Linked DNA regions of Allosaccharopolyspora coralli. The protein of the gene in region 2 interacts with the protein of the main gene of each other region in a pairwise test. Links are inferred from orthologs where the notes say so. Each region holds a gene or a part of one and is shown on either strand. Other genes may lie near its edges. The genes, in order: GIY23_RS05950 and secA.

Region 1 (3,264 bases), 2.8 Mb from region 2 along the record:
CAACGCCGGCATCATGGACGGAATGGGCGCCCCGCACGAGATCACCGACGCGGAGTGGGACCGGTTGCTGCGGATCAATCTCACCGCGCCGTTCCTGCTCCTGCGTGCGGTCGTGCCGGGAATGCTGGAGAAGGGCAAGGGCTCGATCGTCAACACCGCTTCGGAGGCCAGCCTGCGTGGCGGCGCCTCCGGAACCGCTTACACCGTGTCCAAACACGGTGTGGCCGGGCTGACGAAATCGGCGGCAGTCATGTATCGGGACTCGGGTATCCGCGTCAATGCGGTCGCTCCGGGGGGCACGGTCACCAACATCGAGGTCACCGCGGACCCCGAGGGACACGGCCCCGCCGCCCTCGGCCCCAACATCGACGTCCGCATCGGCGAGGCGGACGAGATCGCCGCCGCGATCGTGTTCCTCGCCTCCGACGCGGCGAGCAACGTCAACGGCGTGATCCTGCCAGTCGACAACGGATGGTCCGCCGTCTGAGAGCCTGTCTTTGATCTTGGTTAGGGGGTGGGGGCCCGCGTTTGTGGGCGGGTCAGTCGTCGGCTCATCATAGTGATCATGGCCCAGTTGATGAAGGCCTCGGAGTGTTCGGGGAGGCGTTCGTAGTCGCGGGTGTTGCGGCGGGCTTGGCTGATCCAGGCGAAGGTTCGTTCGACGACCCATCGGCGGTGCAGGGGCACGAACCCGGTTTGTTCGGCGAGTTTTTTCACGATCTCGACGGTGATGCCCAGGGTTGTTTTCGCCCAGGTCAGCAGGGTTCCGGTGTAGCCGCCGTCGGCCCAGATGTGGCGCACCCTGTGGTGGGCGCGGTGCAGCAGCGACAGCAGAGGGCGCCCGGCGGGCCGGTCTTGCAAGTTGGCGGCGGTGACCATGACGACCAGCAGCAGTCCCATGGTGTCCACGGCGATGTGGCGTTTGCGGCCGTTGACCTTCTTGCCGGCGTCGTAGCCGCGGGTGGAGTCACCGACTGTTTCGGCGGCGCGCACCGATTGCGCGTCGATGGCGGCTGCGGTGGGCCGCGGGCGCCGGCCGGCCTGCTGGCGGACCTGTTCACGCAGCGCATCACGCATTATTTCCACCGTGCCGTTCTCGCGCCAGCGAGCGAAAAAGCCGTACACGGTCTTGCAGGGCGGAAAGTCCACGGGAAGCGCGCGCCATTTCACTCCGTTGTCGGTGACGTAGCGGATCGCGTCGACGATGTCGCGGCGGTGGTGCTTCTCCGGACGCCCCCCGGCCGGGCTGGCACACGCCGCCGTGGGCAGCAGTGGTTCGATCACTGCCCACTCGGCGTCCGTCATGTCCGACGGGTAGCGGCGAATGCGGGCCGATGCGCTGGACGAAGGCGTCGTGGGGTACAAACTGAGTCGGGCCTCTGCTGTTAGTGATCATGACTGGCATCACGATCACTAGCAGAGGCCCTTCACATGCCCACCACCGGGATCCAAGACAGCCTCTGACAGGGCGTTCGGAGTTCGTGCCTCACAACGCAGGGTTCTCGCCGCGTACGCCTGGTACTCAAAGAGGACCCCAACACCGCGAGGCGCGAACTGGGGCGGCGGTACCGGACCACCGACCTCAGTTCCACAACGCTCTCTGAGTCACGTGAATTCGCGGAAGGCGTCCCGAACGTCGCCGGGTGGAGCCGTGGGGCGCAGAGCCTCTGGATCGACCCAGACGTAGCGGTTGGTGACTTCCGCCGCGAGCGTGCCGTCCCGGCGAATCTCGTAGCGCAGCGCCAGCGAGGTCGTGCCCAGGCGTTCGACGTGCGGCTCGACGGAGAGATCGTCGTCGAACCGGCACGGCGCCAGGTACCGGACGGTCGACTCGGCGACCACGACGTCGACTCCGCGCTCGAGCAACACCGCGTGCGAGCCGAACAGTGCTTTGAACACCTCGAACGAGGCCATGTCCGCGTAGGCGAGGTAGTGCGCGTGGAACACGATCCCCTGCTGGTCGCACTCGTGGTAGCGCACTCGCAGCGGCATCCGCACGATCGGCCCGTTCCGCTCAGCCATGGCCGGACGGTAGCAGCACCGTCGATCTCACCCCTCCGAAGCGCGAACGGCACTTTCGCCTCGTCTCGTGGGGCGAGAGTGCCGTTCGCTCCACTGGCATGACCCATTCGTGGCTCGCCATCGACGCGAGTGCGCGGGACCATGAATGCGCGCGTCGTTGCGGGTTGAACGACCCGCCCGTCGTCGCCGGGACCATGACCGGCTACACCGGCTCGCGTCCCGATCCGGGCGCGGGTGAGGAGGGAGAACTCATGCCAGGCAACCGCGTGGTCGTCTACCAGGGACCGGGTTCGGTCAGTGTCGAGACGATCGACTATCCGAAGTTGGAGATCCCGGACGAGGTCGCCACCGGGTTCGGCGTCAAGCGCAAGGCTCCCCACGCGGCGATTCTCAAACTCGTCTCCACGAACATCTGCGGCAGCGACCAGCACATGGTGCGCGGGCGCACGACTGCGCCTGTCGGACAGACGCTCGGTCACGAGATCACCGGAGAGGTCGTCGAGGCAGGCGACGACGTGCTGTTCGTCAAGGAAGGCGACGTGTGCTCGGTGCCGTTCAACATCGCCTGCGGACGCTGCCGCATGTGCGACGAGGGCAAGACCGGCATCTGCCTCAACGTCAACCCGGCTCGCGCGGGAGCCGCCTATGGTTACGTCGACATGGGCGGCTGGATCGGGGGGCAGGCCGAGTACGTGATGGTGCCCTACGCGGACTTCAACCTGCTGAAGTTCCCCGACCGGGACCAGGCCCTCGAGAAGATCTTGGACCTGACAATGCTCTCGGACATCTTTCCCACGGGATACCACGGCGCCTACACGGCGGGCGTCACAACCGGGTCCACTGTGTACGTCGCCGGTGCCGGGCCGGTCGGCCTCGCTGCCGCCCACGCCGCGCAATGCCTCGGAGCCTCGGTGGTGATCGTCGGCGACATGGTCGCCGACCGCCTCACGCAGGCGCGCAGCTTCGGGTGCGAGACCGTCGACCTCAGCCAGGGCACGCCGCTGCCCGACCTCATCGAAGGCATCCTCGGCGAGCCCGAGGTCGACGCCGCCGTCGACGCCGTCGGGTTCGAGGCACGCGGCCACGGCAAGGGCGCGAGCGAGGCGCCTGCGACGGTGCTCAACGACATCATGAACGTCGCGCGGGCAGGCGCCGGCCTGGGCATTCCAGGCCTCTACGTCACCGGGGACCCCGGCGGCGTCGACGAGAACGCGCAGGTCGGCCAGATCGGAGTGCGGCTCG
Region 2 (3,792 bases):
TCCTCGCGGCTCGACGATCACCGCATCAACTCCGCAGCAGATTGACCCCGCTCACGCTGGGCCTGCTCACGCGCCAGCTGTCAGCAACACCGCTGCTCGCGCGGACCTTCCGGGTGCACTCGGTCCACGCGTGCCCGACCACGCGCCGCAGCATCGAGGCCAGCGCGGTGCTGACCGGCGTCACACGCAGCAGGGCACTCGCGTTGCGGATCGAGCATCGGGACGAGCAGTGGATCTGTTCCGCGCTGTCACTGCTCTGAACAGCGCGGAACAGATCCACTCCTCGCGGGAGGTCACTTGCCCCGGTTCTTCTTCGCCTCGCGCTGGGCGGCGCGCCGCTCCCGCCGAGTGCCCGATTGGGCGTTGCCCTGCGTGCCTTGCTCACGGCTGTTGCTCGTCTGCACACCACCCGACTCCGCGGGACCCGAGTAGTTCAGCTTCTGCTGCTGCGGGGTGTCCAAACCCTTGCCTCGCAGCATGTTCGGCGCTTGCGTGCCGTCGTCGCCGGACGCACCGAGCTGGCTCAACGCTGGGCCGGCCGCCGCAGGCTTGGCCGCCCGCTTCGACTGGGGCTGCGCGGCCGCCCCACCGCCTGCCTGCTGCCCGGCCGCTTGACCGGCACGCGGTACGACCGTCTGCTGACCGTCCCCGGCGGTCACCGAGACCGGAACCGACGGCTCCTCCGCGGGCTCCGGCTGGGCGGACTCCACCTGAACGTTGAACAGGAACCCGACGGACTCCTCCTTCAACGCCTCCAACATCGCGTGGAACATGTCGAAGCCCTCCCGCCGGTACTCCACCAGCGGGTCGCGCTGCGCCATGGCACGCAGGCCGATGCCCTCCTTGAGGTAGTCCATCTCGTAGAGGTGCTCACGCCACTTGCGGTCGAGCACGCTGAGCACCACCCGACGCTCGAGCTCGCGCATCGCACCGGGACCGACCTTCGCGTCGATCTCGGCCTCGCGGGCGTCGTAGGCCCGCTCGGCGTCCTCCATGATCAGTTCGAGCAACCGTTCCCGGTTGAGATCGTCCTCGTCCTCGACCATCGCTTCCCAGTCCAGCGAGATCGGGAAGAGGGTCTTGAGCGCGGACCACAACTTCTCGAAGTCCCAGTCCTCCGAGTAGCCCTCGGAGGTGGCGCCGTTGACGTAGGCGGCGACGACGTCACGCAGCATGTGCAGAGCCTGCTCGCGCAGGTCCTCACCCTCGAGCACCCGACGACGCTCGGTGTAGATCACCGAACGCTGCTGGTTCATCACCTCGTCGTACTTGAGGACGTTCTTGCGGATCTCCATGTTCTGCTGCTCGACCTGGGTCTGCGCGCTGCGGATCGCCCGGGTGACCATCTTGTGCTCGATCGGCACCTCGTCCGGGACCTTCAACCGGGTCATGACGGTCTCGACCATCGCCGCGTTGAACCGGCGCATGAGTTCGTCACCGAGCGAGAGGTAGAACCGTGACTCGCCGGGGTCGCCCTGGCGGCCGGAACGCCCGCGAAGCTGGTTGTCGATACGCCGCGACTCGTGCCGCTCGGTACCGAGCACGTACAGGCCACCGGCCTCCCGGACCTGCTCCGCCTCGGCCTCGACCTGCTCCTTGATCTTCTCGACCACGCCGGGCCACTCGGCCTCGTACTGTTCGCGCGAGTCGACCGGGTCGAGCCCACGCTTGCGCAGCTCGGCGTCGGCGAGGTGGTCGACGTTGCCGCCGAGCACGATGTCGGTGCCTCGACCGGCCATGTTCGTCGCGACCGTCACCGCGCCCCTGCGGCCCGCTTCGGCGATGATCGCCGCCTCGGACTGGTGGTGCTTGGCGTTGAGCACGTTGTGCGGGACGCCCCGGTTGAGCAGCAGTTTCGCCAGGTACTCGGAACGGTCCACGCTGGTCGTGCCGACGAGCACCGGCTGGCCCTTGCGGTGCTTGTCCTCGATGTCCTCGGCGACGGCCTCGAACTTCGCCTCCTCGCTCTTGTAGACGAGGTCGGGCTGGTCTGCCCGGATCATCGGCAGGTTCGTCGGAATCTGCACGACACCGAGCTTGTAGGTGCCCTGGAACTCGGCGGCCTCGGTCTCGGCCGTACCGGTCATGCCCGCGAGCTTGTCGTAGAGGCGGAAGTAGTTCTGCAGCGTGATCGAGGCGAGCGTCTGGTTCTCCGCCTTGATCTCGACGCCTTCCTTGGCCTCGATGGCCTGGTGCATGCCCTCGTTGTAGCGCCGGCCGTCGAGGATCCGGCCGGTGAACTCGTCGACGATGATGACCTCACCGTTGCGGACGATGTAGTCCTTGTCCGGGCGGTAGAGTTCCTTGGCCTTCAAGGCATTGTTGAGGTAGCCGACCAGCGGGGTGTTCGCGGCCTCGTAGAGGTTCTCGATACCGAGCTGGTCCTCGACCACGGTGACGCCGTCCTCGAGGACACCGACGGTGCGCTTGCGCTCGTCGACCTCGTAGTGCCGGTCCTTGGTCAGCATCGGCGCGAGCCGGGCGAACTCGTTGTACCAGCGGGAGGACTGGTCTGCGGGCCCCGAGATGATCAGCGGAGTACGGGCCTCGTCGATGAGGATCGAGTCGACCTCGTCGACGATGGAGAAGAAGTGCCCGCGCTGCACGCAGTCGGCGAGGCTCCACGCCATGTTGTCACGCAGGTAGTCGAAGCCGAACTCGTTGTTCGTGCCGTAGGTGACGTCGGCCTCGTAAGCCGCGCGGCGCTGTGCGGGCTGCAGATCGGCGGTGATCGCGCCGACGTCGAGGCCGAGGAAGCGGTGCACCCGGCCCATCCAGTCGGCGTCACGTTTGGCGAGGTAGTCGTTCGGCGTGACGACGTGCACACCCTTGCCCGCGATCGCGTTCAGGTACGCGGGCAGCACACAGGTGAGCGTCTTGCCCTCACCGGTCTTCATCTCGGCGATCTGACCGAGATGCAGGGCGGCGCCACCCATGAGCTGCACGTCGAAGTGACGCTGGCCCAGGGTGCGGTTCGCGCCCTCGCGGGCGACGGCGAAGGCCTCGGGCAGCAGCTCGTCGAGTGTCTCGCCGTCGGCGTAGCGGCGCCGGAACTCCTCGGTCTTGGCCGTCAGCTCGGCGTCGGAGAGTCCGACGATGTCGCCTTCGAGCGCGTTGATGTGCGCAGCGATTTTGCGCAGGCGCTTGAGGGTCTTGCCCTCACCGGCGCGGAGCAGTCGGGACAGGACCATCCGGTCGACCTCACTACCTGATCGTGACGCGCCCCCACGGACGCTTTGTGGCCATCGTATTAGAGCTCGGTCCGGTCACGGCGTTCACTCGTCCCGGGAACGTGGTCGCGGTCACGTCCGAGCATGTCGTCGCTGTTCGTGGCCACCGAACTCACGGGACACCACCGTGTCGGACGGCCGGACGGCGCTGTCCCCCGCGTCCACGGTACGCGGGGGACAGCCACTGCGTTCGGCGTTGGCACACACTCGCCGCGGCACCGCAGCCGGCGCGTGCGTGCCTGTGGGTCAGGCGGCCAGCCTGATGACGCCGTAGTCGAAGCCGTGGCGCCGGTAGACGACGCTGGCGACGCCGGAGTCGGCGTCGGAGAACAGGTAGAAGTCGTGGCCGACGAGCTCCATCTCGTAGAGAGCCTGGTCCACGGTCATCGGTTTTGCCGTGTGCTCCTTCTCCCGGACGATGCGGCCCGGCTCGTGGTCGAGGGCCTCCTCACGCTGCTCGGGCACTTCGGCGGTCTGCTCGGACACTTCCTGCGACGCTTCGAGCAGGGCCGTACGGGTCGCGGGCACCTGGCCGCGGCCTCCGTTGTGCGGCATCGCGACC

The links.
Region 1: the proteins of secA (region 2) and GIY23_RS05950 interact in binary tests that used the Escherichia coli proteins (3 or more experiments, as listed by UniProt). The link is inferred for Allosaccharopolyspora coralli from one-to-one orthologs.

What each region holds. Positions count from the first base shown.
Region 1 is NZ_CP045929.1:1,247,205-1,250,468, reverse strand. Bases 315-3,264 are described here. They hold GIY23_RS05950 (acyl-CoA thioesterase), read right to left. Parts: upstream 2,023-3,264; coding sequence 1,606-2,022; downstream 315-1,605. Other genes in these bases: fdhA (formaldehyde dehydrogenase, glutathione-independent), read left to right, coding at 2,121-3,264; GIY23_RS05955 (IS5 family transposase), read right to left, coding at 508-1,305; GIY23_RS05960 (SDR family NAD(P)-dependent oxidoreductase), read left to right, coding at 315-487. Also shown: more of GIY23_RS05960, read left to right, coding at 1-314.
Region 2 is NZ_CP045929.1:4,018,294-4,022,085, forward strand. The notes cover bases 94-3,571. They hold secA (preprotein translocase subunit SecA), read right to left. Parts: upstream 3,192-3,571; coding sequence 294-3,191; downstream 94-293. Other genes in these bases: GIY23_RS18710 (Rv3235 family protein), read left to right, coding at 94-260; hpf (ribosome hibernation-promoting factor, HPF/YfiA family), read right to left, coding at 3,477-3,571. In the rest of the region: more of GIY23_RS18710, read left to right, coding at 1-93; more of hpf, read right to left, coding at 3,572-3,792. UniProt on the Escherichia coli protein: Required for protein export, interacts with the SecYEG preprotein conducting channel.